2 regions of the Marinobacter sp. es.042 genome follow, and region 1 is predicted to be linked to the other one. Evidence: riboswitches for the same ligand, from Rfam matches in the RefSeq annotation. Region 1 holds a riboswitch; the other holds the start of a gene.
What was found. A riboswitch is a leader RNA that binds a small molecule or an ion and turns the genes downstream of it on or off. The one in region 1 is predicted to bind thiamine pyrophosphate.

Region 1 (16,022 bases):
AAATTCAGGTGTTCCAGATCGATGATGCCGCTCTTGGCGCCCGGCTCCCTTACTATGACGAAATAAGGCGTATGTTCAGAAGCGTCGGCGTGGAAACGACGCTCCTTCGGGGGTCACGACTTTTCAAAGCGGGCCGGCCGGTCCAGAGTCCATAACCCTGCATATTTGTTGAACGTTACCTGTGCGTAAGTCACAGCGGTAAGATAGCCCACAGCACCGTCCAGAAACCCGAACCGGATAAAGTACACCTGAACGAACGTCATCAGGCCCCGCAGAGTGGGGTAGAACATGGTGCGGGTCTTTTTGCCTTTGCGATGTTTCTCCAGTGAGCCAAGCCAGGCGTACTTGGCGCTTTTTTCCAGCGAGTGGCCGAAATCCCTGTGTGTATAGTGTGTCAGGCGGCCCCTTAGGGTTTTGATCTTGCGTCCGGACGGAATCAGTATCCGCTCGTGTACGAGGGCGTCCGAAAAGCTTACTCCCTCGCGACGGAACAGCCGGAGCGGGGCTCGGCCGCTGCGCCCGAAATCCAGGCGGCTGCCGTAAATTGTTACGGCCCAGGGAAGCTTGTAGGCGTCCGCGTCGGGATCTGCCAGGTGATCGTTGATCTCCCTTGCCAGCTCCGGTGTGACACGCTCATCGGCATCCAGTGACAGCACCCACTCTCCTGTCGCTTTCTCGAGAGCTCGCTGTTTCTGGATGCCAAAGCCAGGCCAGTCTGTGACTTCGACAACATCTGCCAGCTCTCTGGCCAGTTCCACCGTTCTGTCAGTACTGCCGCTATCCAGAACGATAATTTCGTCGGCAACCAGCCTTGCGGACTTCAAGCAGTCGGTGATGTGGTCTTCTTCGTTTTTCGTGATGATAGTGGCAGACACCTTGCGGGCCCTGTTTCGAACATAGGACGCACTCAACTCTGTAAACATAACCGAGGCGATGGAGCTAACAGCCAGCAGGTAGAAGGTTAGGAACAAAGTTCGATTGAAGGTGGCTTCGGTCAGGCCAAAGAAAAAGTATCCAAGGGATACCATGCAGCCAGCCGCCGCAAGGTGCGCCGTGGCTGCGTGGCGGCTGGACAGGTTTCTGCCAAAGATGGCCAGCGGAATGAAAATAAGCAGGGCCCAGCTGAGAATGCCGGGAATACCGCTGGTTGCGGCATTGTTCAGCAGATCGTTATGCGCATGCCCCGTGCAACAGTCCAGGAAATGCCCTGGCAGATTGCCCGCGGCAACTTCCGATTCTATGCGGTGGGTGTAGCCGCCAAGGCCAGCGCCCGACCAGGGGCTTTCTCTGAGCATGTTCAGCGCCTGCCCCCAGACTTCCAGGCGGATTTCCATGCCGGAGTCCAGTTGGCCATCATGCAGCAATCCATTGAGCGAGCTGGACATGCGGTCGCTGGTGACAATCGCGCCGGCGACGAGCATTGGCACAACAATCAATCCGGCAATTCGAAGTCTTTTACCGAGTAGTGGTAGCAGCGCAACCAGAAGGAAGGGTAGAGCTACCAGATTGCTGCGGGTTTCCGATAACATGGAAATGAGAACGGCCGCCGTTCCACCGATAAAAAAGAGTACCGCTAGGCCCCCCCGCTTTTCCCGGACAAAAAACATGGCAGCGACGATCGTCAACATGCCCCCCAGCAGGGCGAGATTGCCAAAGCTGATAGGGTTGATTCCACCGCCAAAACGGGAATTCAAGACCTGACCAAGCGCGCCCTGGCGGGCAGCAATGGTCACCAGAAAAATCCCGATGACAGACACGGCCATCAGTCCGATGGCGGCGAAAGTCGTGCGGGCGCCAATCCGTGCATAGCTGATGGCAACAATCAGGGGCCAGAACAGGATGAACCGGGCGTGCGTGCCAAGGGTTTTTCCACCCTCATAATCAAACCCTTCAAGGGCCCAGGACAGAAAACTCACCAGCACGAAGAACCAGAAGGAAAAGTGAAGCAGCCTGAGCTCTTTGGGTTTGTCCCAGCCGTCTTTATACAAAGATTTGCGGGCACTGAGCACCATTCCGGCAATCGCAAGCAAGAGAGTCGCGCCGGCCAGGATGCTTGAGGACAGGAGTGCGCCGCCGAGCCCGGTGATCAGCAGTGCATGGAAGGCCAGTCTGGGGTTCAACATACTCGGTCCGGGTTATAGGGGTTGATTTCGCCGGGTGGCCGATGGCGCATGCGTTTGTACTCCCACTGATACTGCTCGGGGATCTCTCGCACGCATTGCTCAATCGCCTGATTCATGGCACTGGTCGCGGCAACAGGATCCTTGTCACCGAGGCCCGGGCCGGTCTCACGTACAACGATCCGGAACCCGGAAGCGTCGGGCAGGCGCTCGGCATAAGTAATCAGCACGTTGGCACCGGTGCGCTGAATCAGCTTGGATACGAGGGTCATGGTTTTCACTTCCATGCCGAAGAAAGGCGCAAAGGCGTTGCCCTTTCCGCGGGGCGACTGGTCCGGCAGGATTCCGGCAACCCCGCCTTCCCGAAGAATCGAGGCGAGCCTGGCCAGGCCGCGGCGGTCGCCCCGGACCAGCTCCGAGCCAAGTCGCCCGCGTACCTTGATCATGTAGTCCTCGAACTCGGGCATATTCGGCGGACTATAGAGTGCTGCCATCTTGTAGCGTGAGGAAAAGAACAACCCGGCCAGCTCCCAGTTACCGAGGTGCGGCGCCAGGAGAATCAGGCCTTTGTCGCCGGCCATGGCCTCGTCGATAAGATCCAGGCCTTCGGTTTCCCGGATCAGGCCAAGGCATTTCTCCACCGGCCACTCCCACATCAAGGGCACCTCGAGCATGGTCATGCCGGTCTGGGCCAGGGATCTCTTTGACATAGCCGCGCGTTCGGTGTCTGAAAGTTCGGGGAGGCAAATGGACAGGTTAATGTCGGTTACCTGGCGAGACTTGGTGGGCAATCGCCATACCAGATAACCGACGAAACGACCTACCCTCTGGGCACCGGCAAGGGATAGCCAGCCGGCAATCCTGAGCAGCCCGGCGATGATGAAATACTTGAGCTTGCTCATTTCCGACCGTACCGATCCTCATAACGAACAATGTCGTCTTCACCCAGGTAAGAGCCGGACTGAACTTCGATCAGTTCCAGGTCGATGACGCCCGGATTCTCCAACGAGTGCACCTGACCAACCGGAATGTAGGTGGACTGGTTCTCGGTGACCAGGTAGGTTTTCTCGCCGTTGGTGACCCGGGCCGTGCCGCTTACCACGATCCAGTGCTCGGCGCGATGATGATGCATCTGCACGGAGAGCTTGGCGCCGGGTTTCACAGTGATGCGTTTGACCTGATAGCGGGCACCGTTGTCGATGGAATCGTAGACGCCCCAGGGCCGGTAGACTTCCCGATGGTTCATGTGTTCGTGGCGGCCATCGGTTTTGATCCGTTCCACCACGGTTTTGACGTCCTGAACACTGTCTTTATGGGCGACCAGCAGGGCATCCTTGGTTTCGATAACCACCAGGTTGTCCACACCAACGGTGGCCACCAGCCGGCTATCGGCACGGATCAGCGTGTTGGCGGTGTTATGGGTAATCACGTCGCCGGTCAGGCTGTTGCCGTCCGCGTCCTTGTCACTGACTTCCCATAGCGCGGACCAGGAGCCAATATCGCTCCAGCCGGCATCCAGGGAAACCACGGCGGCCTTGTCGGTCTTCTCCATGACGGCGTAGTCCACCGAGTCTGACGGGCATTCGGCGAAGCGTTCGGCATTGATTCGCGTGAAGTGCAGGTCATCGGCGGTGTCTGCGATGGCGGCAAGGCACGCGGCCAGGATATCCGGGCGATGGGCTTCCAGCTCCTCGAGGTACTGACGGGCACCAAACAGGAACATTCCGCTGTTCCAGAGGTACTCTCCCGAATCGAGGTAACCATTGGCGGTCGCCTGGTCCGGCTTTTCGACAAACTTGTCCACCAGGTAGCTGTCAGGGCCCAGCTCGGTGCCACGATGAATGTAGCCGTAGCCAGTTTCAGGATGGTTCGGGACAATGCCGAAGGTGACCAGTTTCCCTTCCCGCGCCAGCGGAATGGCTTTCTTCACCCCTTCCTGAAAGGCGGTTACGTCCTTGATCAGGTGGTCGGCTGCCAGCACCAGCATCAGGGGATCATCGGCACCGCTTTCTGCAGCCTCTGTCAGCTGCAGCGCTGCCAAGGCAATCGCCGGCGCCGTATTCCGGCCACAGGGCTCCAGAATGATCCGCGTATCCTCGTGGCCGGATTGCCGCATCTGTTCCGCAGCCAGGAACCGGTGTTCCTCGTTGCAGATCAGAAGAGGGTTTGCTGCGTCCATGCCCTCAAGCCGCGCAACGGTGGCCTGCAACATCGACAGGGGGCCGTTGGTCAGTTTCAGGAACTGCTTCGGATTCAGCTGACGCGACATCGGCCAAAGGCGTGAGCCGGTACCGCCAGCCATAATGACGGGGTGAATCATCTGTACACTCCGGGCTTGAGTTAAAGAATGCCAAGAAAAACATCAAAATCAGGCGCGCCATCTTATCATAAGGCAACCATGATATTGTTTTGACCAGTCCGTAAACTGATTGCCCGATACCAGGAATTTTGATGAAGCTACCGTTATCCGTTTATTACATCACCCAGGATGAAGAACTGCGATTGCCGGAATCCCTCGCAAAGGTTTCCGACTGGGTTGATGAGATTATCGTAGTCGATTCCGGAAGTATTGACCGAACCCGTGACATTGTTGACGCGGCGGGTGCCCGTTTTGTTCATAACGACTGGCAGGGATTTGCCTGCCAGAAAGCCTTTGCCGCAAGCCTTTGTCGTAATGACTGGGTGCTGGACCTGGATGCGGATGAGGTGCTGTCGGACGAGCTTGTGGCCAACATCCAGGACCTGTTTTCAAAGCCGATTGACCCGGACATTGCGGGATTCCGGATGCGCTGGGTGCTGTCCCAGCCGGATCCCCGGCATCCGTTCCGCCATGATAAATCGAAGAAGATTCTCAGGCTCTACAATCGTAACAAGGCAGTGATTGAGCCCGAAAAAGACAGCAACAATGACCGGCCGCAGGTGAAGGCTGGCCGGGTCGTGGATTTAAAGGGCGATGTGTTGCACCGCACGCTGATTTCTCTGGAGCAGATGGAGCGCAAGTACTGCCAGTTGTCGACGGAGCAGGCCCGCTTTATCGCCGCAAAGGGACGGCGAATTTCCAGCCCCCGCCTGTTTGCCGAGTTTCCCCTGAAGTTCCTGAAATATTACCTGCTGCACCGCCAGATCCTGAACGGTTGGTTTGGTCTAAGCGTTGCCATTACCGCAGCCAACAGGAACTTCATGCGCTTGGCCAAGGCTCGGGAGATGCAGATGCTATCCGAATTTGAGAGGGAAAATACCCGGTAGGTCTCTGCCGAATACAGCGGACATCAGGTGCCTCGTTGCTCGCCCATTGCCCTCAGGTACAGCGCTTCCGTTTGCTCCGCCATGGCGTTGATCGTGAGAGTTTTACGGGCAAATGCCATGGCGGGCTGCTCGCTCTGTTTCAGTGTTTCCAGATCAGAGAGCGCTCGCGCTATGAGTTCGGCAAGGTCCCGATCCCGATGGCCTGCGCTGAGAGACGTTGCTGGAAGAATATCCCGCGGTCCGGACACCGGAGTGGAGACCACGGGGCAACCACTGAGAAGGGACTCCGCCAGTACATAGGGAAAGCCTTCCCGTTCCGAGCTGACCACCGTCAATTCGGCCCTGTCGTAGATGGGCGCCAGATTCTCCCGGAACCCTGCGAGGGTTACCGAGGGTTCCAGTTTCAACTGGCGAATCAAGTGCTCAAGCCGTGATCGCTGGCTGCCTTCGCCAAAAATGGTCAGATGGCAGCGATGTGCCGAATCGCCGAGCATGGCCCAGGCCCTGATCAGCGCATCAAAACCTTTGACGGATTCGAGTCGTCCGACGGCGATTACATTGGTGACTCCTGACGGTAGCTCCGGGCCGTCGTCTGTTGTTGTTCGTTCGCTCCCGGAATCCACGCCGTTGTAGATAAGGTGTTTCCGGGGGTGTCGCAGAGTAGCCAGAATCCTGGGGCTTACGGCAATAATCTCGTCGAGGCGATCAAAGGCCTTATGGCTGGACTTGGTGCCGTGCACCGTGCCGATTCGCACTCGGGCAAGGCTTCCGGTTTTAGCGGCGAGCTGCGCAGCCTTGTTGCCCTGGGCGTGCAGAATATCAGGTGCTATTTCTCGAAGTCGCCGGCGGAGGGCCAGTTGGAGCCAGAGGTTCCGTCGCCCCAGTTGAACGGGCAGCGCATGAAAGTGGATGCCGGAATGAAATCTATCCCGGTAGTCTTTGTGAGCCACTACATGGACGCAATGCCCCCGTCTGGCCAGGTTGGCTGCCAGATCGGCGGTGTGTTTTTCCATGCCGCCCCAGGTTGTGCCTGGCGTGGCAATCAGCAGGGCGATCGTTAATCGGGGCGGTGAGCTCATGATCGGCCTGCGGCATTCTGCAGCACCGTCTCGTAAACGGCCAGGCTCGCTTCGGTCTGTGCCTCCAGGCGGAACCGATAAGGGATCTCAATGGCCGGAGGCCCGGCATCCAACATCCGGGAAACGGCCTGTGCGAACTCCTCCACGTTATCCGGCGCCACCAGGCCTTCCCGGAAGCACGCCTGCAGTGTTTCCGCCGCCCCGCCACGATTATAGGCCACGACCGGTGTTCCCGAAGCCAGGGCTTCGGTCACTGTCCGGCCAAAGGGCTCGGGTTTGGTGCTCATGTGACAGACCACGTCGGAGAGCAGGTACAGGTTGGTCATGTCATTGCGCTGTCCCAGGAAGCTGACCTTTTCGGTCAGGTCCAGGCGAGACCGCTCCTTCTCCAGTTCGTCCAGAAAATGCTCCTTGCCCGGCTCCGCACCACCCACAATAATACCGTGGCAATCGGGCCGCTCCTGAACCAGTTTCGCCATCATGGCCAGGAAATCCAACTGGCCTTTCCAGCGGGAAATCCGCCCCGGCATCATGATGATTTTCTTCCCGGCAAGCTGTGGATACTGACGGAACCAACGGTCCAGCCATTGCTGTGGAAGCTCGCGCTGATGAAAGGCATCCACATCCACGCCCCGCTGGATGACGGTCAGCTTTTCTTCGGGTACGTGGTAGTTGCTTATCACGTAATCCCGCACACACTGCGACACGGCAATGATGTGATCGGCGCGAGTCATGATGGCGCTGTAGGGAGTCACGGAATACATGCCGTGGAAGGTGGACACAACCGCCGGGCGGTCCCGTTTCGGGATGCTTTTCAGAGCCAGGAAGATAATCCAGGCGGGCATGCGTGAGCGGACATGAACGATGTCCGGCTTCAGTTCAAGAAGCAGTTTTCGCATCGGCAGGATTTGCCCGAAGGACGCTGGATTCTTCCGGTGAATCGGCATGAAAATATGCGTCGAACCCTGTCCCCGCAGTTGTTCCGCCATGGGGCCGCCCTTGGAGACGACATAGGATTCGTGGCCGCGTTTAACCAGGTCCGCAGCGAATTCTACGGTCCCCCTTTCCACGCCGCCACTGTAAAGCGCCGGAAGTGCCTGAAGAATTCTCAAGGTTTGGTCCCCTTGTGCAGGCGTTGATTGGTTTTCTGGCTCTTTGGCAGGAGTCCTTGCTCCAGGACCCAGCGGGCTGCACGATTGGCCTCCCAGAGAGTCTTTTCATGGTCGGCTCTGCCAGCCATGACGCTGGCATGGTCTGTCCACTTGGCAACATAGCCGTCCCGGACCAGCCGTTCCACACCCTCCATGACCCGGCTGCCGGTTCTGGCCGGCAATTCGAACAGGCCGGTTGGCACCCCGGAGGTTGAGGCCTCACAGACCATGGACATGCTGTCCGGCGTCACCCAGACGGCTCTTGAGGCCGAGAGTTGGTGGCTGAGCCAGTCTTCGTGGGTCTGCCCGGGGTGAACGACGGTAACTCTCAGCCCGGCCATCTCCTCGAGGCGTTCCTGCAGGGGTGTCGGTGTTCGCCGGGAGGTGCTGATGGTCCAGCGCCAGTCGGGGTAATGGCCGATCAGATGCGATACCTGGCCCAGGACGACGTCGCCGTCCCAGTCGAAATGCGGTGAGGGCCCGCCGATGAGCAAGAGCGCTTCCCGTTTTTCGGTGATTCTGGCCAGGGGAGTAATGGTATTCAGAACCCCTTCCGTCAACAGGACTTTCGGGCTGGCCTGCACTCGATCGTGGGCCGGGATCAGCGCGCCGCTGACCAGAGACAGCGGGAACCCGGGCTTCATGATGACAAGTGTACGGGTTCCACGAAGCTTGCGCAGGGCAAGCAGCAGCCGGTGCGTGCCAGACCCGGCCGCAATGACCAGATCAGGGCGAGGCAGTGACGCCTCCATTTGTGGCGGTGCGCCCAGCAGTGCTCGCCACAGCGGAGTTTTCATGGCGGAGGCGTCGACCCAGTAGGTGCTTGCGCCGGTCAGGACGCGAAGGCGATTACCGAGCCCCTTCAGTTGGTTCCTGTGGCCAGGCTTGCTGTCTGTCACAAGCCACACCACCGGTGTGGATGCATCCTGCGTTCTGGGCTCTGGTTTGGCCATGGTGTTCCGGCATGCACTGCCGGCCTCCGTATTGCCAGGGTTCTGCGTTACCGGCGTTTGTAGAAGCCGGGGTCATTCTCGTCCGGGCGGGTCTTGAATCGTCGATGCATCCAGAGATACTGATCCGGCGCTCGCCGAACCTCTCGCTCGATAGTCTGGTTGATCAGTGTTGCATCCTGAAGATCATCGCCGCTGGGAAAATTCTCGAGGGCCGGGTGGAAGTAAATGTCGTAACCCGGCCCATCGTCACGCCGGAAATGGCTGAACGGAACCACCTTGCAGCCACTGCGTTCTGCAATCCGGGAGGTGGCGGTAATGGTGCCCGCCGGTATTCCGAAAAACGGAGCAAAGACAATATCCTTGCGACCGTAATCCTGGTCCGTGGCGTACCAGACTGCTCGGTTTTTCTTCAGGCTGCGGAATAGGCCTCGCAGGTCTCTGGCGCCGAGCACGGTGCCATAGCGGCGTTCCCTGGCCCTTGTCATGACTGCGTTCATCAACGGGTTGTTATGATCCCGTTGCATGACATCGGCTTCAATGAACTCGGTTACCAGGCTACCGCCCAGATCCAGGGTGCTGTAATGCCCCCCCAGCAATAAGACGCCTGTGCCACCGGCCAGGGCATCCTCAAAATGCTCAAGGCCGTGGACTCTCGTGATGCCCGTCAGTTTGGCCGGGTTACGAAACCAGGCAATACCAAGCTCCAGCAAGCCAATCCCATTGGCAATGAAGGCTTTCCGAACCAGAGCCGATTGTTGAGTACTGGTGAGCTCCGGGAAGCACAACCTGATGTTCACTTCCGCGATGTGCCGACGACTTCGGGCAAGGCGGAAGGCCAGCAGGCCTGCCAGTTTTCCCAGCCACCATTGAACGCGTATCGGCAGCCGGGACACACACCACATCAGGAAAATGCCCAGCCAGGTAGGCCACCAGCGCGGGTGGCGGTACGCCGAGTAGTCTGTGTTTCGCGGTAATTTGCGATATTTCTTTTTCACGTAATGCAGGTCCTGCGAGGTCTTGTTTGATTGATGCTGGCACTGTGGCACTGGCGATCAATCGGAAGCAAATCAATAGGTTTTGCGCTATGATAGCGCACTGTTTTGCCCGGAGTCCTGTGTGCTGCAATTTATCTATTCCCAGCTTATTAGGCTGTTCCTGCCGTTCATCCTCCTGCGTCTCTGGTGGCACGGTCGCCGAGCTCCGGAACTGAGGCGCAACTGGTACCAGCGCCTGGGCATCGTGCCGCGGGCAAGCGGTACGGTCGTCTGGGTTCATGCTGTCTCGGTAGGTGAAACCATAGCGGCTGCGCCAATGGTGCGGCGCCTGTTGGCCCGAAACCCGGGCATAACTATCCTGATGACGGCCATGACAGACACCGGCCTGTCTCAAGCGCGCAAGATGTTCGGTGATCAAGTCCAGTACGCCTACGCTCCTTACGATACGCCAGGTTCTATTCGTCGCTTCCTCGACCGCGCCAATCCCCGGATTCTGGTTATCATGGAGACCGAAATCTGGCCGAACATGATTCGCCAGTGCCGGGCCCGCCGCGTTCCCGTATTTTTGATCAATGCCCGGCTGTCTGAGCGTTCCGCTCGCGGTTACGAGCGCGTCCGCGGCCTGGCTGCGCCTATCATGCGCAGCATCAGCTGGGTGGCTGCCCAGGCCGAAAAAGACGCCGAGAGGTTTCGCCGGATCGGAGTTGCCCCGGCGAAAGTGGCCGTTACGGGAAGCGTCAAATTTGATGTGGATATTCCGGAGAATGTGAGAGCGGCGGCCGCGGCGCTTCGACAGAAGCTGGCGGGTCGGCCGGTCTGGATTGCCGGCAGCACTCATGGCAGTGAGAATGATGAGTTGCTGACCGCCCATGGCAGGGTTCTGGCAGACCACCCCAAGGCGTTGTTGATTCTGGTTCCGAGACACCCCGACCGTTTCGAGCCGGTGGCGGAAAGGGCGGTGAAGGAAGGGCTGGCTCTGGCCCGTCGGTCTCGTGGAGAAGATCCGGGCAAGGCCCAGGTATATCTGGGAGATACCATGGGTGAGCTGATGATGCTCTACGGTGCCAGCGACCTGGCATTCGTTGGCGGCTCGCTGATCGAGCGCGGTGGCCATAATCCCCTCGAGCCTGCTGGATGGGGCATCCCGGTGTTTTCAGGTCCTCACATCTTCAATTTCGAGACGATTTACCAGCGCCTTCTGGATGATCGGGGGGTAAAACTGGTTTCCGATGCGGATGAGCTGGCCGCTCATGTGTCGTCCCTCTTTAGCGATAACCGGGAACGTGAAGCGATTGGGCAGCGAGCGCTGGAGGTTGTTAACAAGAACCGGGGTGCACTCGACAAGGTGGTTGACGGCATTATCGAACGGGTCTGACCTGTCTCCCGAAAAGCCAGGGCGAGCCCGTAGGGCCCGCCCTCACAGTCATCGGGTCGGGTCGTCCAGGGTTTCTTCTTCGTTGGCCAGTGCCTCGATCCCCGGAGCAGCCGCGCTCAGCCAATTGTTCAGCTCGATCAGGTCCTGGGGGCTCAGGGTGCCGGCGGCCTGTTTAAGCTGAAGGGAGTTGATCACGTAGTCGTAGCGGGCGTTGGCGTAATCCCGCAGGGCAACGTAATAGGCTCTCTCGGCATCCAGCACTTCCACAATGTTCCGGGTTCCCACCTCATATCCTGCACGGGTCGCGTCGAGTGCGCTGCGGCGGGAGACAATGGTCTGTTCCAGCGCCGATGCGGTTTCAATGTTATTGTTGACGGTCAGAAACAGACTTCTCGTGTTTACACGAACATCCCGGCGAACGGTGTTCAACGACTGCTCAGCAACGGTTACCAGTGAGCGCTGCTGGCGGACGCCGGCTTGAGTGCCACCGCCAGAGTAGAGGGGTACATTCAGGGTAAGCCCGATGGTTCCTCGAGTCGTGGTGCCGTCTTGCTGGCTTGTGATCGGTGCGTTGGCGCCGTCAATGCCGTTCAGGTCTGTTTTGCCGTAGGACGCGTTCAGATCCAGCGTCGGATAGTGGCCGGCCTTGGCTTCACGAAGTCCGGCCTCGTTGGCGTTGAGCTCAAACAGAGCAGACTGGATTGACCAGTTCTGCTCCAGGGCGGTTGCTTCCCAGGCAGATGGATCCATCGGATCGGGGCGGCCCAGGGGGAAATTCTGGCGCAAATTGTCCAGTTCTTCGGCGTATTCGCCGGTCAGTCGCGCCAGTTGTTCACGGGCCACGTTGAGCTGGTTTTCGGCGGCAATACGCTGGCTCTTGCTGTCGTCGTAGCTGGCGCGGGCCTCATAGACCTCGGTTATGGCAATCAGGCCCACGTCAAACCGTTCCTGAGCCTGCTCATACTGGCGCTGGATAGCGGCCTCGGTTGCCCGGGCGGTGGTGACTGTGTCCCGGGCCCGCAGAACGTTGAAGTACGCGGTTGCAACATCCAGGATCAGTTGCTGCTGGGCGAGGTTGTATTCGGCCCGGGCCGATTCGGTCTGGAACTTGCTGGCGTCATAGCGAAACCAGGCGTCAGCCCGGAACAGTGGCTGTGTTAACTGGACACCGTAATTCAGTTCCTGATAGCTGTTGTCCTGGCTCGGCCCGTCTACATCAATGTAGTTGCCCTCACCAAAGGCACCAATTTGCGGCAATAATGCGCTCTGGCTGACATCGCTGGCCGCCTGTTGAGCTTCAAAACTTGCTCGCGCGGCGGCAATGCCGGAGTCGTAGGACAGTGCTTTCTCATAGGTCTCGACCAGATCCATGGAAAGGGCGGGCTGGGCCGCCATGAGGCCAATAAGTCCTGAAAGCAATCGCTTCTTCATTGTGTCTCCTGAATACGGTTACGCATCTTTGCCGGGTAAACGGGATGCGTGTCGGATTGGCGGGCACGCGTGATCCCCGTTTTCATGGGCAGACGGGTCTGGTTGGCCATTATGGACAATAATTGCCCGCAGCTCTACACTTGCAAATGGCACCCATTCTGGGTGTCACGCATTACAGAATCGCGTCTTGACGGGGTGCTGGTCTGCTTTCCGAATCATGGGAGGCAACCGGCTGAGATTGCATCGCAGAACCCGCGACCTGATCCGGATAATACCGGCGTAGGGATTTAAGACCACAGTGCTGCCTGACCAGTGTTCTCCCCAGAGGGAATCCGTGTCGAGAGCTCCGTCATACGCGACCCGAAATCCAACGATTGTTCCGGGAGCGAATGATGACCAACTTGCCTGATTACCTCAGCGATTCCGCCCAGGTGGATTCAGCCGCGATCAAACCCCTGCCAAGTTCACGTAAAATCTACGTTCAGGGTAGCCGACCCGATCTGCGCGTGCCCATGCGGGAAATCACCGTGCAGGATACGCCGACGGAGATGGGCGGTGAAAAGAATCCGCCGGTTGTGGTGTATGACACCTCCGGCCCCTACACCGATCCGGAAGCGATCATTGACCTTCGCAAAGGACTCAAACCGCTGAGGGCCCAGTGGATTGCGGAGCGTGGCGATGTGGAGCAACTTCCTGGTTACTCCTCAGAGTTCACCCGCCGTCGCATGAAAGATCCACAGCTCGACCCGCTGCGCTTTATGGACGAACGCAAACCCCTGCGCGCCAAACCTGGCCAGAACGTCTCCCAGATGCATTACGCCCGCCAGGGCATTATCACACCTGAAATGGAATACATCGCCATCCGGGAGAACATGAAACTGCAGGAAGCACGGGAACAGGGGTTGCTGAAAGAACAGCATCCCGGCCAGTCCTTCGGCGCGAATCTGCCTCCGGAAATTACGCCGGAGTTTGTCCGCGATGAGGTAGCTCGAGGACGGGCGATAATTCCGGCTAATATCAACCACCCGGAAATCGAGCCGATGATCATCGGTCGAAATTTTCTGGTAAAGATCAACGGCAATATCGGCAATTCTGCCGTCAGCTCTTCCATCGAAGAGGAAGTGGAGAAACTGACCTGGGGCATCCGCTGGGGTGCCGACACCATCATGGACCTGTCCACCGGCAAGAATATCCACGAAACTCGGGAGTGGATCATCCGCAACTCCCCGGTTCCCATCGGCACTGTGCCGATATACCAGGCACTGGAAAAAGTCGGCGGTGTGGCCGAGGATCTGACCTGGGAAATTTTCCGGGATACGCTGGTTGAGCAGGCCGAGCAGGGCGTGGATTACTTCACCATCCACGCGGGTGTTCGCCTGCATCATGTGCCCATGACTGCGAAGCGCACCACTGGCATCGTCTCCCGTGGCGGTTCCATCATGGCCAAATGGTGCCTGGCGCATCACAAGGAAAGTTTCCTGTACGAGCACTTCGAGGATATCTGCGAAATCATGAAGGCCTACGATGTGTCCTTCAGTCTTGGCGATGGCCTGCGCCCCGGCTCCATTGCCGATGCCAACGACGCAGCGCAGTTCGGCGAACTGGAAACCCTCGGTGAACTCACCAAGATTGCCTGGAAACACGATGTGCAGTGCATGATTGAAGGCCCCGGCCATGTGCCCATGCATCTGGTGAAAGAGAATATGGACAAGCAGCTCGAATGTTGCGACGAAGCGCCGTTCTACACCCTGGGCCCGCTGATTACCGATATTGCGCCGGGCTACGATCACATCACATCCGGTATTGGTGCCGCCATGATCGGCTGGTATGGCTGCGCCATGCTTTGCTACGTCACACCCAAGGAACACCTGGGGCTGCCCAACAAGGACGACGTGAAAACCGGCATCATCACTTACAAGATCGCCGCCCACGCTGCGGACCTGGCGAAGGGGCACCAGGGTGCCCAGATTCGAGATAATGCGCTCTCCAAGGCCCGTTTCGAATTCCGTTGGGAAGACCAGTTCAACCTCGGTCTGGACCCGGATACGGCTCGCGCCTACCACGATGAGACTCTGCCAAAGGAATCCGCCAAGGTGGCGCATTTCTGTTCCATGTGCGGTCCGAAGTTCTGCTCCATGCAGATTTCCCAGGAGGTTCGGGATTATGCGAAGGAGCACGGCCTGGATGAGGTATCCGCAGTGGATGCCGGCATGCAGGAGAAATCCCGCGAGTTCGTGGAGTCCGGGAGTAAGCTTTACGACAAGGTTTGAACTTGAAGTAATACCCAACTAAAGGCTATCGTTCCAAGTCGATTCAACGACCGGACAAAAAATGGCCAAACCGTTCCAGTTCAACGCCGACGACGTCAACGTTGAAAAACGTGAAACCGTCTTCCAGGGCTTCTTCCGCATGGATAAGCTCTGGTTGACCCATCCGCGTTTTGACGGCCGGGACATGCCGGTGTTTACCCGAGAACTCTTCATTCGTGGCGATGCCACCTGTGTACTTCCCTACGACCCGGAACGGGACGAGGTAGTCCTTCTTGAGCAGTTCCGTCTTGGTGCCCTGGGCCGTGATCAGTCGCCTTGGCTGCTGGAGCTGGTAGCTGGTATGAACGAAGACGGCGAGAGCCCTGAAGAAGTCGCTCAACGTGAGGGCCAGGAAGAGGCCGGACTTACCTTTGAGCCGCTGGAAAAAATCTGCGATTACCTGGTATCACCCGGCGGCAGCACGGAAATGATTCACCTTTATTGCGGGCGTGTCAGCACCGCAGATGCCGGTGGCCTGTATGGTATGGAACATGAGCATGAGGATATCCGTGCCCATGTGGTGTCATCCGACGATGCCATAGCGATGATCCACGATGGTCGCATCAACAACGCGGCCGCCATTATAGCCCTGCAGTGGCTCGAGCTGAATCGGGCCCGTTTGAGGAAAGGGTGGCAGTGATGGGCGAGTGGACCATGAAACCCAGGCGGTATGTTCCGGATCTCAGGCAGCTCGGCGCCCTGTGTGACGGAAACTATCAGCGGCTCCGTAAGCTGAGGCAGCTGGAAGTGGACGGCAAGCCCGTGTGCGAATTCGAGCTGCATCGGGAGAACCACTACCTGGGACGAGTCCGGATTCAGGTGCTCCAGACAGCAAAGTTCACCGAAACCCTGTTGCTTGAGCAGGTTCATAATTCCGGTCGTTGGTTAAACAACCCGCAAATGACCGTACGGGTCTACCACGACGCCAGCATGGCGGAAGTGATCAGCTGCTACCGTGATCGCCAGATTGCTCCCGTCAACGATTACCCCAATCGCTTCATGCACCATCCGGATGAAAAGGTCCAGGTCAACGGCTTCCTCGCCGATTGGCTGGATTACTGTTTGAGGTTTGGTCACCTGCCCATGGAACATGCAGCTTGGTCCGCCGGCGAAGGCGTCGACTGAGGCGGTCCGATACACGCTTATCCTGTACTAAAGTGGTGTGGCTATGGCGTACCGATGTGCCATAGTTGTCAAAAATTGCAATATATCGACTAAGCCTTGCCAGAATGTGACCCGGGTTCGATTCGAAAGTGATAAATCTGTGAATCGGCGTCGTACACTTGTGATCAGACCACGTATTGCCAGCGAGTAGATCCAGAACGCCATGACCACGAAGGAAAAAAACCGGCCACTGCGGGTA
Region 2 (16,022 bases), 1.1 Mb from region 1:
CGTTGATCGTGAGGGTAGCCATATCATCCTCTCGGTTATGAGTTTTGCGTCTCCTTCACTGTAGCCGTACGAACAGTCAGAGTAAAAAGAACAATCTGGATGAAAGGTAATAAAATCGCTTGCGTGTGCATATTGGAGCTGGGCTATAGTTAGGCCCGGAACCACGAGAAGAAGAGGATATGGATGGACGCCGTTAATCCCACCCCCGAACAGCTGCAAAAAGTCCTTGCGGATACCCCGAAAGACCAGCCCATAGTGATGCTGAACCTTCTGCGCTTCCGCGATCGGGCCAATTACAAAGAAGAGGCGCCGGAGCGAACTGGCCGTGAAGCCTATACGGTGTATATGGAGGAGGCGGCTGCCTGCGTAAAATCGGTCGGCGCAGAAGTCATCTGGTCCGGCCGCAGCGTTGGTTCGCTGATTGCGCCCCCGGATGAATCCTGGGATCAGGTGCTGCTGGTTCGCTACCCGTCAATCGACGCCTTCATGGCCATGATCGAAAGCCCGGATTACAAAGGCGTGGTCAAACACCGCACCGCCGCCTTGCAGGACTCCCGGCTGGTCGCCAACCTCGAAAACAGGATGTAATCGAAGCCGGATCACATCCCGGCTTGCTGAATGGCCATGTAGCTGAGTGTGCCCGCGGCAATGGAGAGCAGGGCATTACGGCGCCACAGGTGAATGATGACCACCAGGGCACCCGGCAGCAGGGCGTCAAACCCCATCCAGGAGCCAGACCAGTCCGCCGAGCGCTGTAGGAACACCGTTGCCAGCAAAGCCATAACTGCCGCCGGAAGGTAGCGCCCGAGATGGCGCACCAGCGGGTGTTCTGTATGCCGTTCGAAAAACAGGAACGGAATTACCCGCGTGGCAAAGGTTGCGATGGCTGCTACCGCGATGAACGCTGCCAGATAGCCGGACTCACCCATGGCTGCTCTCCTTGCGCAGTGCTTGCCTACGATGCCTCCGGTATTCGAATAATAGAACGGCTGTGACCAGGGCGATGGCGCCGATCAACTGGTGTGCCGGCGGCAAAATCAGCATGGCGACGCCCGCGGCGGATGCTCCGAGCCAGATCGGGAAGCCTTCTCCCAGGGCCTTGAATTGTTCCAGAGTCAAAACAATAAACAGGGCCACCAGAGCGAACTCAATGCCGGTGCTGTCAAAGGCGACATTGTCACCAAGCAATGCACCGATTGCGCACCCCGCCACCCAGTAACACTGGTTGAAGCCGGTAATTCGGAAATCCACCTCCTGTTCATGAGCCCGGTCAGGTCCACGTGGGCGACTGGTAAGCAGGGAATAGGTTTCGTCCGTCAAACCGAATATCAGGTAGAGCTTACGCCAACCGGCGCCCTTGAACTGGCCAAGCAGCGAAAGCCCGTAGAACAGATGGCGGGCGTTCAGAACAAACATCGCGATGAATACTTCCAGCAGGCCAGCGTTAACGGTCAGAAGGCTCACGGCCAGTATCTGGCCGGCTCCAGCGTAAATCACGATTCCCATCAACGGCGCTGCCCACCAGGCATAGTCGAGCTGGGTTGCGAACAGCACACCAAAGGCCATGCCCAGCGGCAGATAGCCGAACAGAATGGGCAACGTAAGCCTGAAAACGGACTGGTTCATTAGCATCCAAACGGTCAGAAAGCGGCGATCATAGAGAATTCGTCAGGCTTTTTGAAGCCAGCCGGAGAAGCCTGTCTGGTTTTCAACGGCTCGTTACCTTCATTCCCTGCGTGTTTATCCGTACCATGGGAATTTACAGGAGATAGCATGACTGACAGCGCCGAAAATCAGGCAGAGCAAGACCCCAGACAGGAAAAATTTGTCGTCGACACCGAGTTGTTGACCGAAGATCAGCTTCAGGGCCTGGTTGAAGAGTACTGTACCCGGTACCACGGACTGAACGACACCGAAAACCCCATGGGCGAGCAGAGCAGGGTAATGTCTGCAGTGCGCCGGGGCGATCTGGTGGTCTGGTTCGATCCCGTGGAAAACACCGCCGGGCTGGGTGTGCCGGCTTAAGCGTCAGGTGTGTCACGGTATTTGTGTTTGCACCTACCCGGGGCCGGAACTAAACGTTACAATCGCGCTGTTTTCCGAAAGCCGTGTGCGAGGTGAATTTTGATCAGGGTACTGGTTGTAGATGACCACGAGTTGGTGAGGTCCGGTATTACCCGGATGCTGGCTGACAACCCCGACATTGACGTCATCGGGCAGGCGCCATCCGGAGAGGATTCCATCGATTTCGTCCGCCAGGAGCGGCCGGACATCGTACTCATGGACATCCGTATGCCGGGCATCGGGGGCCTCGAGGCAACCCGACGTATACTTCGCATTGATGATTCTATTCGGGTAATCGTGGTTACCGCCTGTGCGGACGACCCCTATCCGACCCGTGTTATGCAAAGTGGTGCCACCGCCTATATCACCAAGGGTGCGGATATCAAAGAGATGGTACGCGCCATTCGTATGGCCCATTCAGGCCAGCGCTACATCAGCCCGGAAATTGCCCAGAAAATGGCCCTGAAGCAGCTCGGCGGTGGTGACCGTGACGAGGACGGCGAGCTCACACTGTTCGACCGGCTTTCCGAGCGGGAAATGCAGATTGCCATGATGGTAGTGGACTGTCAGAAAGTGCAGGACATTTCGGACAAGCTCTGCCTGAGTCCAAAGACCGTGAACAGCTACCGTTACCGGATTTTCGAGAAACTGGAAATCTCCAGTGATGTTGAATTGGCTCTGATGGCAGTGCGGCTCGGGTTGCTTGATGCCGACAAGGTCTGACCCTGAGAGCAACACCATCGGGGAGTTTGACAGCAAGAGCTTCCTGAAACAGCTTACCGAGCGGCCCGGCGTCTACAGAATGTATGACGAGGCTGGTTCGGTGTTGTACGTGGGTAAGGCCCGCAACCTGAAAAAGCGGGTTGGTAGCTACTTCCGAAAGACTGGCCTTGCGCCGAAAACCGAAGCCCTGGTCAGCAAGATCGCCTCTATCGAGGTGACTATCACCGGCAGTGAAACCGAGGCACTGCTGCTCGAACAGAACCTGATCAAATCGTTACGGCCGCCCTATAACATCCTGCTCCGTGACGATAAGTCCTATCCCTATATCTATCTGTCTTCCCACAGTGATTACCCCTCGCTGACGTTTCGTCGTGGCCGCACCAAAAAAGGTGGCGGTACCTGGTTTGGTCCGTTTCCGAGCTCCGGCGCAGTCAAGGAAAGTCTTAATGTATTGCAGAAGATATTCCGTATAAGAAACTGTAGTGAAAGCTTTTTCAGGAACCGAACAAGGCCTTGCCTGCAGTATCAGATTAACCGTTGCACAGCACCTTGTGTTGAATACATTACGCCCGAGGAGTATCAGCAGGACATCCGCCACGCCAGCATGTTTCTGGAGGGCAAGAACCCTGCGATCCTCCACGATTTGATGAATGCCATGGAAGCCGCTTCCAAGAACCTGGAGTTCGAGAAAGCGGCGGCCTATCGCGACCAGATCAACTACTTGCGCCATGTTCAGGAGCAGCAGTCGGTAGACGGCGAGGGTGGCGATGCGGATGTAATCGCCATTGCCCAGGATGCGGGTGTCGTCTGCATCGTGGTGATCATTGTGCGCGGTGGCCGGGTGCTGGGTACCAAGGACTACTTCCCGCGGTACTCCATTGAACAGACCGAAGGTGAACTGCTCAGCGCCTTCCTTGGCCAGTACTATTTCGGCGGCAATACGCGACGGGAGATACCACGGGATATCCTGGTGCCGGTTGACGTGGAAGGTCAGGAACTGTTGGCCGAGGCACTCACCGAGTCGGCGAACCGGGAAACCCGGATTCGCGGCAATGTTCGGGGTGAACGACGTCGCTGGCTTGAACTGGCCATGACCAACGCCCGCCAGACATTGCTCACACACCTTGCCAGCAAGGAAACGGTGTACCGGCGGTTACTGGCCCTGCGCGACCTGCTGGAGCTGGCTGAGACCCCGTCGCGCATGGAGTGTTTCGACATCAGCCACAGCCACGGGGAAAATACCGTCGCATCCTGTGTGGTTTTCGATGAGAATGGCCCCCTGAAGAGCGATTACAGGCTGTACAATATCGAAGGCGTTACCGCCGGCGATGATTACGCTGCCATGCGACAGGTGCTTTCCCGTCGCTATAAGCGGATGGTGGCCGGGGAGGGTAAGCGCCCGGATCTGGTGTTCATCGACGGTGGTAAGGGGCAGTTGAACATTGCCCGGGAAGTCTTTGAAGAGCTTGAGATTTCCGATATTCCGCTGATTGGTGTTGCCAAGGGTGTGACCCGTCGGGCGGGTATGGAGCAGCTGATTGACGCCATGACCGGCGATGTGTTCCGGGTGCCCGCGGATTCGCCCGCGTTGCACCTGATACAGCACATTCGGGACGAGTCCCACCGCTTTGCGATTACCGGGCATCGGGCCCGCAGGGACAAAAAGCGGCGGCAGTCTACACTGGAAGGCATCGAGGGCGTGGGGCCGAAGAAGCGTCGCGACCTGATTCGTTACTTTGGCGGAATACAGGAACTCCGCAAGGCCGGAGTCGATGAGATGACAAAGGTGCAGGGCATCAGCAAGTCACTGGCCGAAACCATATACGCAGCATTGCACGACGAGTAAGGACAGCATGAATTTACCAAACATCCTCACCCTCTCCCGCATCATCATGATTCCGGTGTTTGTGGTGATTTTTTACCTGCCGGTGGGGTGGAGCTACCTCGTAAGTGCGGCCATTTTCGGTTTGGCGGCAGCCACGGACTGGCTCGACGGTTACCTGGCCCGCAAACTCGACCAGAGCACGCCCTTTGGCGCCTTTCTCGACCCGGTGGCAGACAAACTCATGGTGGCCGTTGCGCTGGCTGTGCTGATCGAGGAACACTCGGCGATTCTGCTGACGATTCCGGCCACTGTTATCATTGGTCGTGAAATAGTCATTTCCGCCCTGCGGGAATGGATGGCGGAAATTGGCAGCCGCAACAGTGTGGCGGTTTCCTATATTGGCAAGATCAAGACCACGGCGCAGATGTGCGCGATAGTCGGCCTTCTGGCATTTCCTCCCGGCGTGCTCTGGGCCAATGTCGCTTTGGTGCTACTCTATATCGCCGCGACTCTCACGCTTTGGTCCATGGGCCTCTACCTCAAGGCTGCCTGGGCTGATCTGTTCCCGGAGAAGGCCTCAGGTCAGACGGATAGTCACACCACCTAGCCCAGTTAATCACCCTGGCAGCCAGCTTGCTGCCAGCGGTTCCGAAGGCCTCAACAATCTGGTCAACCGATGTGCCTGAGGCCGGCTCCACAATCCGGACGGTGCGAGTGCACAGTCTGGCCCTCGAACGGTCGTGAACCACCTGCAAATGAAGTTCAATGACCACCTGCGGTCCGGATTCCGGGGTTTCCGCGTGAAACGCCGATAGTTCGGTGACCAGGGTTAACTCAGCCTGCGCCGAATTGGTATCCGTAATCACGTTCTTGTAGGCGTTACTCTTCCGAAGGCTGCTGACCAGTGTATCCCTGACCACCACTGGCCCGGTGTCCCTCCAACGGGTCCCCTCGTAGGCCCGGAACTCGTGAGGTGTAGGCTTGGCCAGAATCCGCGATCCGTTAAAAGGCTCAGAGGCATAGGGAGTGTCTACGCGAAGCGATGCCATGATTGGTCGCTCGGCCTCCGGGACCGCCTGGGCCACAGCCAGGTCCATAATCCTGGGTGGTTCCGGGTTTGGAAACACCGTGCAGCCACTGGCAAAGGCAGCACCGAGGAGAAGTGTCACATTTCTGATTGACCTCAATGTCACTGTGCCATCTCCTTCATGGTTTCATTGCCGAACAGAGTGCCCGTGGGATCCTGCTCCAGGCGGTGAGTAAACTGATTCAGGCTGCGCAGGGTGGCCCTCAGTTCCCTCAGCGCGGGTGCCAACTCTCCCATACCCTGGAGCCCGGCATCCATTGCCCCCTGATTGTTGCGGGTCAGCTCATCAATCCGCGTTATGGTGGTGGTCATCACAGCGAGGGCTCTGTCCATGGATTCCAGAACCCGTTGGCCATCGGTTTGCAGCAGTTCGTTGGCATTATCGGAAACTCTGGACACCTTGATAGCGGCTTCCTCTGCGCGAACAGCGGCGGCATCGAATTGGTCGAGTAGCGCGATCAGCTGGTCGCGCCGGGCGACGAGTGCATCCGTGGCTTCGCGCGTGTTCTGCAGGATGGCCGACGCGTTCTGGATGTTGTCACCGGATAACAGCTCTGTAGCGCTGGTAAGTAGCTGGTCCGCCTTGGCCAGGAGTTGTTCGCCGTTGGCAAGCAGGCTATTGAATGCCGAGGGCTCGGCAACAATGACCGACGGGTTATCACGATCGCCCTTCAACGCTGGCTGGTCCGGACTTCCACCGCTGAACTGAACGTTCATGCTGCCGGTGATGTTCGCGAGCACCAGGCCTGCTTTGGTGTTCTCGCGAATGGGAACCGACTGATCAACTCGAACCAGCACCCGAACATGGCCGGGATTGTCCGGGTCCAGACTCAGCTCCACCACATCACCAATCTGAACGCCGCTATAGAGCACAGGATTGCCTTCGGACAGGCCACCCACGGCGTGGTCGAACAGGATTTCGTAGTAGCCCCATTCCCGATCGGCGGAAGATTTCGCCAGCCAAAGGGAAAAGATCAGCGCTGCCGCAAAGGCCAGGATGGTAAACAGGCCAATGATCAGGTGGTGGGCCCTTGGCTCCATGGTTACTGCTCCTGATTCCGTGTGTTCGAATGATCCCTGAATGCGTAGCTGGCTGCCCGGCCACGGGGGCCGTTAAAGTAGTCCTGAATCCATTCGTCCTCCGTGGCGGCAACTGCCTCCAGCGTATCAGCAACCAGAACCTTGCGCTGTGACAGTACCGCAACCCGGTCACAGGTTGAGTAAAGGGTGTCCAGATCATGGGTCACCAGAAACACGGTGAGTCCCAGGGCATCCCGAAGCGTCACCAGCAGTCTGTCGAAGGCGGCAGCGCCAATCGGGTCCAGACCGGCTGTGGGTTCATCCAGAAACAGGATCTCCGGATCAAGAGCCAGGGCCCGCGCCAGGCTTGCCCGCTTTACCATGCCGCCGGAAAGCTCAGACGGATAGCGTACCGCCGCATCAGGGGGTAAGCCGGCCAGAGCCAGCTTCATACGAGCCAGCTCCTCCGCTTCGGGCCGCTTCAGGCCGGCGTGTTCTATCAACGGAACGGCGATATTCTCCTGCAGGTTCAGCGAAGTAAACAGGGCGCCACCCTGGAACAAAACACCGAAGCGTTGCTCTACGCGGGAACGTGCCCGTGCCGAAAGCTGGATAAGATCCTCACCAAACACCCGAATATGTCCCGAGGCGGGCGTGTTCAGCCCGACGATACTGCGCAAAAGTACCGTTTTGCCGGTTCCTGACCCGCCAACCACGCCCAGTATTTCGCCCTGGAGAAGATCCAGGTCGAGGTTCTCATGCACAACGTGCTCGCCAAACCGGTTGCAAAGATCCCGTACGGAAATTACCGGCTCGTTTCTTGTTTCAGGGTTCGGGGATGCTGACATAACCGCCATGATTACCAGCCCATTTCCATAAAGAATAGTGCAGCAATGGAATCGAGCAGAATTACCATAAAGATGGACTGAACCACGCTGGAGGTGGTGTGCTCGCCCACTGACTGTGCACTGCCGGCCACCTTGAATCCCTCGAGACAGCCAATCACGGCAATCAGGAACGCAAAGATAGGTGCCTTCACGATGCCTACTACGAAATGCTGCAGAGCAATGTCCCGCTGAACTATGGCCATGAACTGGGTAGGGGAGATGTCCAGCACCAGGGCGCAGACCATGGCGCCCCCAAACATGCCCGAGATCATGCCCACAAAGGTGAGAATGGGCAGGCTCACCATCATTGCCATTACCCTTGGGAGGACAAGCAATTCAATGGGATTCAGGCCCAGGGTGCGTATGGCATCAAGCTCTTCGTTGACCTTCATGGCGCCAATTTGGGCGGTAAAGGCGCTGGCAGTCCGACCCGCCAAAAGGATCGCGGCCAAAAGCACGCCAAATTCCCGCAGGAACGAGAATGCCACCAGGTTGACCGTATAAATGGTCGCGCCAAAATCATCCAGAACCGTTGCCCCCAGAAACGCCACCACAGCGCCCACCAGGAATGTGAGCAATGCCACGATGGGCAGGGCATTCAGGCCCGTATCATGAACGGCCGCGACGAAGGGTGTCATGCGCCAGCGCCAGGGCCTGGGAAGGTTCCAGGCCAGGGTGCCGAGTGTCTGGCCGATAAATCCGGTTAACACCCACAGCAGAAGAGCAATTGATTCCACTTTTTGGCCGGTGTTGCCAAGAGATCGGCGTATTAACGAACCCTTGGGTCTGTCGGGTTTTGCCACGCGCGTCAGGGAATCGGCAACCGCCATAAGCAGAGCAGCCTTTTCCCTGGAGAGGCTGTCATCACTGGCCACATGATGTTTCAGGGTATCGGGCCCCAGGAAGGAGCCGATCAGCGACGCGCCTGCTGTATCAATCTTCTGCAGACCTGTTAGGTCCAGGTTTTCGGGTGCACGGGCATCGCCAGCGAGTGCAGCCAATTGTTGCTTCAGGGAATAAAAGCCCGCAAGTGTCCAATCACCCTGAATGGTCAGGCGGCCCGAATGGAATCGGACCCTGCCGGTTGGCGAACCGGCCTGCTCAGATGCCTGGGACTGGGAAGGGGGTGATGCCATCTGCAGATGCGTCCGGGACTCGGGAAGTTATTGAATATCAAGCTAACGACAGCTTAGAGATTCAGCTGCTTATCCGCCAGTATCTTTCTGTCTTCCGCGTCATGGCTGGCAAGTATCAGCACTTTGCCTTTCGCCTTGTGGTTCTTCAGTAACTCACGTAGTTGGTCTCGTGCCTCGGCGTCCAGCCCGGTGAGAGGTTCATCGAGCAGAAGGATGGGCTGATCTCGAAGAAGCGCGCGCAGCAAGGCGACTCGCTGACGCTGACCGCCGGAGAGATCGCCCGGCATCCGCCTTTCGAAGCCCGCCAGGCCAACGCTGGCAAGTCCCAGGGCGATTGCCCTTTTCTGATCCGCGCTGAGCTTTAATCCGGGGTGGATGCCCAGGCCGATATTGGTTTGAACATCCAGGTGCTCGAACAGATTATGTTCCTGAAACAGACTGGTGACGGGGCGATCCCAGGGGGGCCGGTCTTTCAGACAGTCACCGTTCCATTGAACAGAGCCGGATTCAGGCGTCAGAAACCCTGCCAGAAGGTTCAGAAGCGTGGATTTTCCAGAACCGCTCGGACCTTGAATGGCAATGCATTCGCACGGGTGAACCTGGAACGAGAAATGCCAGGTGACATCCGTGTCGGGGTAGCGGAAGGTCAGATCCTTTACCTCAAGCATGAGGGGCCTCCGCGAGGGTCGCGATGGTACTTTCCGAACGTTTACGGTGTCCGCGCTCGTGGCTGGCAAGATTAAAGGCGGCAAACACCAATAACAACATCGTAATCAGCCATAGGGCAGTGCCGGCCGCCAATTCCATACGGTAACTGCCAAGTTGCTGGTATAGCAGTACCGGGAGGGTAGGCTGGCCCGGCGTTCCGAACAAGGCGATGACGCCGAAATCCCCGAGAGAGAGTGCGGTTCCGTAGGCCATTGCCAGGGCCATCGGGCGCTTCAGTCGCGGCCAGTGCAACCAGCGCCAGCGATACCAGCCAAGCAATCCCAACTGGTCTGCCTGGCGCACGGTGTTCTCATCCAGAGCGGTCAGAGGGCCCTTCAGTAACTGCGTTACAAAGGGCAGGGCCATCAGCCCGTTTATCAGCGCCACCAGTGCCAACCCCTCGGAGGATTGCCCGAGGGCCGGGCGAAGCAGCAGAAACAGCCCCGTCCCCAGAACAATGGGTGGCACCATCAGGGGCAACGCTGACGCTATGGAGGAAATTTTGGAAAAGGTTTTGCTTCGGCTGGCAAGCGTCAGAATCATGAGGCCGGACAACACAGAAAAGGCACCGGCAGGCAGGGCAATGGCAAAACTGCGCAGCGTGGCACTCGCCAGCTCGAGTAGCGGATTGCCAGCTTCGAGGGCGACAGTGGCCAACCCAGGCAGGCCGCGAAGCAGGATCGCGGCCAGTGGTAGCATTAGAAACAGGGAAAAAGTGAACAGTAAAACTCTGTCCCTGAACCGGGTCGCACCCCGGCAATCGGGACGGCGGATCATTTCCGGGAACCTTCGATTTGGTGCGAAATCATGCGTCACGCCTCGTCGCACGACGAGTAACCAAAGTGCCCCACAGATTGCCAATTGCACCATGGCGAGCAGGGCGGCACGGCCAAAATCGAACTCGAAACGGAGGGATTGGTATATGGCCACTTCAAGTGTGGTGGATGCCGGCCCACCTCCGAGCGTCATAACGATGGCGAAGCTGGTAAAACACAGGGTAAATACAAGGGCACAGAGTGCCGGTAACACGCTTCGTACCGCGGGCCAATCCAGCGTTCGCCATAGCCACCAACCCCTGAGACCCAGTTGGCTGGCCACGCGCCGGCGAGGCGACGGCACCGATTCCAGCGCCTGAAGCAGAATGCGGCCGGCCAGCGGCGCATTAAAAAAGACGTGTGCGAGCAAGATCCCGTTGAGCCCGTAAAGATTCCAGCTAGCGGACGTCCAGTCGCCCACCAGAGTGGTCAGCCAGCCCTGTCGGCCATAAATGCCAATCAGACCCGATACGGCCACGATGGTTGGCAATACCAGGCTCAGTTCCATGATACGCAACAGCAGGCTGCGGCCCGGAAACCGAGGTTGCCTGACCAGAGCAAGCGCGATTGCCAGTCCCAGGCCCAGGCTTATGACTGTCGAAAGCGCGGCCTGCCAGACTGTGAATCGAATAACATTTGCCAGGTAGCGGTTTTCCCAAAGCTCGGACACCGCCGGCAAGGGTGCACGCCATACCAGCGCCGCCAGACCGGCCAGGGTCAGTGCCAGCAGAACAAACGCGATCATCAGGCCTGGTAGAACCTGCCAGGCCGGGCGACTGAGTGGCGCCGGGAAGGAGCCCGATAAGGATCGTTGCATCACGGAATCATGGCGTTGAGCCATTCATCGAGCCAGGTTTTGCGTTGCTCGGCCACCTCGGCCGGATCAATAAACAGGGTTGCCTCTGGCTGAATCAATCGATCAAACACCTCAGGCAACTCATCGCCGAGATCAATAGCCGGGTACATCACATTCTTGAGCGGAATATGGCGTTGGAAGCCCGGCGTCAGGATAAATTGAAGGAACTCCCGCGCGAGCGCTTTCTGATCAGAGGGTTCCACCAGCGCAGCCACTTCCACCTGCAGATAATGCCCTTCCTTGAATTGTGCCGCCTGATACCGGTCGGTCTTATCGATGGCCATGTGATAGGCGGGCGAAGTCGAGTAGGAGAGAATCATTGGTGCCTCACCGTTCATAAACAGCGAAAAGTAGCCGTCACTCCAGCTCTTGGTGGTCGTCAGGATGTTGTCGCTCAGCGCCTGCCATTTCTCGCCGGCCTGGTCGCCGTAGACCGCTTTCATCCAGAGCAACAGGCCGAGACCCGGGGTGCTTGTGCGCGGGTCCTGGATAATGATCTGGAGGTCGTCCGGCGAACCGACCAGCTCTTCCAAACTTTCCGGTGGGTTGGGCAGCTGTTCGGTATCGTAGACGAAGGCAAAGTAGCCCCAGTCATATGGAACGAAAAGCGAGTCGTCCCAGTCCACCGGTAGATCGAGCGCATCAAGCCCGATTTTATGTGGGGTAAGCAAACCGGTCTGGCGCGCCGTCTCCATGGTGCCTGTATCCAGCCCAAGAACAACGTCCGCCCCGGTAGAACTGCCTTCCAGACGGAGCCTCTGAAGTATGTCACCTCCGCTTTCCAGCACCACATAGTCGAGAGTGCAGTCACACTGTTGCTCGAATGCCGCCTTAATGCCCGGACCAGGACCCCATTCGGCCGCGAAGGATGGGTGCGTGTATACGGTGAGAGTCTCGTTGGCCTGAGCATTCGCCAGGATGGGCAGGGCAACGCCCGCCAGCAGGAAAGGGATAAGCTTTGGCATGGTTCGAATCCTTGTTTCGGTCGGGGAACCATGCCGCGGCGTCACCTGAACGGTGAGCACTCAATCCCTTCGCCGGTACGAGCCGGATCAGGTTCCGCGGGTATGGTCTCAGCCCCTGATGAATAAACCGGGCACCCCGTTGAGTTATGTGCATTATACCGACCCGAACATTATTTAACCAACAAATCCCTATAAAACATAAACTTGAAAAAAAGTATTGACGGCAGAACCGGAATCCGTAGAATACCCAGCCGTTGACGAGGCAATGCCCCGGAAACAAAGAGCGGGAATAGCTCAGTTGGTAGAGCACAACCTTGCCAAGGTTGGGGTCGCGAGTTCGAATCTCGTTTCCCGCTCCAATTTCAAGTCTCTCATTGCCCACCTGAGAGCACAAAGATCCGATCCCTTCGATCTTTTCCGGCGCGGTGGCAGAGTGGTTATGCAGCGGACTGCAACTCCGTGTACGCCGGTTCGATTCCGACCCGCGCCTCCATTATTTCCCCCAGATTTTCAGTCAGTTGAAGATTCAAAGCCAAGTCCGGTGTCTTTCTGCGACCACGATTTGTGGCTTGCTGGCTTGAGCGGAACAATTTCCAGATAGAGTTCGAAATCTCTGGCCGACTCCCAGGCATTGGAGTGGCGTGTGGCATGCCCCGAACCCTCGATGCTGGCTATAAAATGCAATAATATTTATGCTCAAGATAACATCGCAGGTCACAACACAAAGGTCCTTGCATGGACGAGAGCGAATTGGACGAATCCCAGAGGTTGGCCATATACCAGATCCAGCGAAAGGTTTTGGAGAAAGCCATTCGTGGAGACGGCCTGGTCTCCAGCATGGAATTGCTTTGCCGCGAGATAGAACAAACTCTGAAGGAGGATCGCGCCCTTTGCTCCATTTTGTTACTCGATGGTCAACGACTCAAACACTGCGCCGCCCCCAGCTTGCCGGAGGCCTACTGCGAGGCTATCGATGGAGTAACCATAGGTGAAGGGGTGGGCTCCTGCGGCACAGCGCTCTTTCGTCGAGAGCAGGTGGTGGTAACCGATATCGCTACCGATCCGCTTTGGCAGGATTTTAGGGATCTGGCCATGTCAAACGGACTGGGCGCCTGCTGGTCAAATCCTATCATTGCTTCCGACGGTACGGTTCTCGCCAGTTTTGCCATTTACTACCCCGGCCAGCGCTCCCCCTCTCGATTGCATTTGTATTTAATCGAGGCTTTTTCGGCCCTCGCGCTGCTTGTCATTGATCATTACAGGCTGGCTGAACAACAGGCCCGACTTACTGCAGCTTTGGGAAAGATAAACGCCAGGCTGAGTGCTGTCATGCAGGTAATCCCGGATGTGGCGATCATGCTCGATCAGTCAGGTCACTACATTGGTTTTTGCGGTGACAACTTCGAGCTGATGACACCACCAGAGACACTGTGGGGCCAGTCAATAGAAAACCTGTTTGAGCCAGAACTCGCAGAACAGGTGATGAAGGTAGCGCGCGACACACTTACGACCGGGGAGATGCAGATCTTCGAGTACGAAGTTGTGACTGAAGGTGAGCGCCGGGTCTTCGAGGGCAGAACCGCGGTCGTCGATGATTTCTATACCGATGGTCGTGATGACTCCTATGTCCTGTGGATGGCCCGTGAAGTCACGACCCGTAAGTGCGCCGAAGAGAACGCCGCTCGTTTGGCGTTGTTCGATGCGCTTACCGGCTTGCCCAATCGCCGCCATGCTGAGGAACGGCTGCAGAATCTACTGGAAGAGGTGAATCGCGGCCACGCCAGCGGCGCAGTGATGTTTCTCGATCTTAATGATTTTAAACGTATCAACGACAGCCTCGGGCACCAACAGGGTGACTTGCTGCTTCAGCAGGTTGCACGGCGGCTTGATGATCAGACGCGCCGTTCGGAAATGGTCGCGCGTCTGGGTGGCGATGAATTCATTGTGTTGTTGAGGGAGCCTTTAACCGGCAAGGATGAACTTTCCGAATCCGCTGCAGCAGTAGCGCGCAGAATACTCGATTGCTTCAATGCGCCCCTGAAAAGTCAGGGCCATGCCTACAGCGTCAGCGTCAGCGTTGGGGTAGCCCTCGCCGACAAGCCCGGTTTGAAAACAGAAGACCTGCTACGTAACGCAGACGCAGCAATGTATGAGGCCAAGCGTCTCGGTGGCAATCGCTTCGCGTTTTTTGAAGAATCGCTGCAACGGGAGGCTGACCGGCGTCTGGATCTGGAGCGTCGGATGGTCCACGCCATTCGGAACATGCATTTTGTGACCTACTTCCAGCCTCAGTTGACACCGGACGGGGCCATCTTCGGCGCAGAGGCGTTGATGCGCTGGTTTGATCCGGAAGAAGGTGCCATTCCCCCGGATGCGTTTATTCCGGTGGCGGAACGGGCAGGATTGATCTATCAGCTTCAGGATATCGTGTTCGAGCAGAGCTGTCAGATGCTCGCAGAATTGCGCAATAAAGATCGATTGCCGCCAGTCTTCCGGCTTGCCATCAATATCAGCCCGCTCCAGCTCCAAAACTACAAGCTCACCGAACGTCTCGATAGTTTCCTGGCAAGGTATGACCTGACTGCAGACCGCTTTACCCTCGAAATTACCGAAAATCTCTTGATGGGCCAGCAACAGGAAACCTATCAGCAGATGCAGGCCTTGCGGCAGCGGGGATTTAGGTTCGCAATTGATGATTTTGGCACCGGCTATTCGTCACTGGCGTATTTGCATCGTCTGGACGTGGACCAGTTGAAAATCGACAAAAGCTTTATCCGCGAACTGGGAGAAACAGCCGCCGGAGAAGCCATCGTGGATTCCGTGGCTGCACTATCCAAAAGCCTCAACTTAGAAGTTATTGCCGAGGGTGTGGAAACTGAGCTCCAGGCTCGCATACTTCACGAAAAGTCTTTGACTGGTCTGCAGGGATACCTGTACGCGCAACCCATGAGCAGCGCCGATTTGATTGGATACCTGGCCTCGTCACCACGAAAGCCTGCCTCAGCATAATAACCACTGAGAGGCCAAGCGGTTAAGCCAGCCGGATCAGGTCCGCTTCCTTTCGTCAGCGGCGCCAGACCGTTTTGGTTTTCCCATCAAATTGCGATCGTCTGGTGGTACCCACCCTGATATGCTTCAATGACTTGCAAACTGCCTTACTAGCCTGAAACGCTGTCTGACTAGCCTCGGTGCGTGGTCGTAAATAATGAAAACAGACGAACAGAAGGTCAAACGCAGGCGTTCCGGCCTTCGCGGCCGGCAGCTGGAACCCGCTGTGCTGGCGGGTCTTCGGGAACTGATCGGTGACGAACGCGTTGATTCGTCATTGCGCCACCGCGATCGACTGATCGAGCACCTGCATTTGATTCAGGATGCTGACGGCTACCTCTCCATGCCCCGTCTCCGGGCCCTTGCGTCTTTCATGAACCTGCCCATGGCCGCCATTTACGAAACGGCCACGTTCTACGCCCACTTCGACATTGTTCACGACGAACAAACGCCGCCACCGGCAATAACCCTGAGGGTCTGCGATTCGCTTTCCTGCCAACTGGCGGGTGCAAGCGCACTGCACGCGGCACTGGCTGATGGGACTGACCCGAGCCAGGTGCGTGTGGTTCACGCGCCTTGCATGGGCCGCTGCGATACGGCGCCCGTGGTGGCCGTGGGGCACCATCATGTGGGCAACGCAACTTCCGAAACCGTTGGCGCCGCCGTTGAGCAACAGCAGGTACAACCCGACGAGATTCATTGGCAAAATCTGGCGGATTATCGCTCCGCGGGTGGCTACCAGTTACTGAAGGATTGCCGCGAGGGCCGGGTTACCGTTGATTCCCTTGCGGAAGAGCTGGAGCACGCCGGCTTGCGGGGCCTCGGCGGCGCCGGATTCCCCACCTATCGCAAATGGCAGGCCGTGCGAGCCGAACCCGGGCCACGTTA

Region 2: it holds a riboswitch for thiamine pyrophosphate, as region 1 does, so the genes downstream of both, thiB (thiamine ABC transporter substrate binding subunit) here and thiC (phosphomethylpyrimidine synthase ThiC) in region 1, are expected to answer to the same signal.

The regions. Positions count from the first base shown of each region.
Region 1 covers NZ_LT897781.1:2,462,731-2,478,752, reverse strand. Annotated here, with positions in the region: gene CFB02_RS11610 (polysialyltransferase family glycosyltransferase) at 1-155, shown strand, start outside; gene CFB02_RS11605 (glycosyltransferase) at 114-2,123, opposite strand; gene CFB02_RS11600 (lysophospholipid acyltransferase family protein) at 2,117-3,022, opposite strand; gene CFB02_RS11595 (mannose-1-phosphate guanylyltransferase/mannose-6-phosphate isomerase) at 3,019-4,440, opposite strand; gene CFB02_RS11590 (glycosyltransferase family 2 protein) at 4,572-5,366, shown strand; gene CFB02_RS11585 (glycosyltransferase) at 5,390-6,445, opposite strand; gene CFB02_RS11580 (glycosyltransferase family 4 protein) at 6,442-7,557, opposite strand; gene CFB02_RS11575 (mitochondrial fission ELM1 family protein) at 7,554-8,549, opposite strand; gene lpxL (LpxL/LpxP family Kdo(2)-lipid IV(A) lauroyl/palmitoleoyl acyltransferase) at 8,597-9,544, opposite strand; gene waaA (lipid IV(A) 3-deoxy-D-manno-octulosonic acid transferase) at 9,666-10,919, shown strand; gene CFB02_RS11560 (TolC family outer membrane protein) at 10,968-12,350, opposite strand; TPP riboswitch at 12,532-12,654, shown strand; gene thiC (phosphomethylpyrimidine synthase ThiC) at 12,743-14,620, shown strand; gene CFB02_RS11550 (NUDIX domain-containing protein) at 14,682-15,299, shown strand; gene CFB02_RS11545 (DUF1249 domain-containing protein) at 15,299-15,784, shown strand; gene cpdA (3',5'-cyclic-AMP phosphodiesterase) at 15,987-16,022, shown strand, end outside.
Region 2 covers NZ_LT897781.1:1,375,387-1,391,408, reverse strand. Annotated here, with positions in the region: gene CFB02_RS06585 ((2Fe-2S)-binding protein) at 1-22, opposite strand, end outside; gene CFB02_RS06580 (DUF1330 domain-containing protein) at 184-588, shown strand; gene CFB02_RS06575 (branched-chain amino acid transporter permease) at 600-929, opposite strand; gene CFB02_RS06570 (AzlC family ABC transporter permease) at 922-1,626, opposite strand; gene CFB02_RS06565 (hypothetical protein) at 1,774-2,025, shown strand; gene uvrY (UvrY/SirA/GacA family response regulator transcription factor) at 2,125-2,787, shown strand; gene uvrC (excinuclease ABC subunit UvrC) at 2,771-4,633, shown strand; gene pgsA (CDP-diacylglycerol--glycerol-3-phosphate 3-phosphatidyltransferase) at 4,641-5,219, shown strand; gene CFB02_RS06545 (ABC-type transport auxiliary lipoprotein family protein) at 5,152-5,781, opposite strand; gene CFB02_RS06540 (MlaD family protein) at 5,802-6,740, opposite strand; gene CFB02_RS06535 (ABC transporter ATP-binding protein) at 6,743-7,567, opposite strand; gene CFB02_RS06530 (ABC transporter permease) at 7,579-8,742, opposite strand; gene CFB02_RS06525 (ATP-binding cassette domain-containing protein) at 8,796-9,410, opposite strand; gene thiP (thiamine/thiamine pyrophosphate ABC transporter permease) at 9,403-11,082, opposite strand; gene thiB (thiamine ABC transporter substrate binding subunit) at 11,082-12,086, opposite strand; TPP riboswitch at 12,134-12,235, opposite strand; tRNA gene CFB02_RS06510 (tRNA-Gly) at 12,370-12,445, shown strand; tRNA gene CFB02_RS06505 (tRNA-Cys) at 12,506-12,579, shown strand; gene CFB02_RS06500 (putative bifunctional diguanylate cyclase/phosphodiesterase) at 12,822-15,095, shown strand; gene CFB02_RS06495 (NAD(P)H-dependent oxidoreductase subunit E) at 15,292-16,022, shown strand, end outside.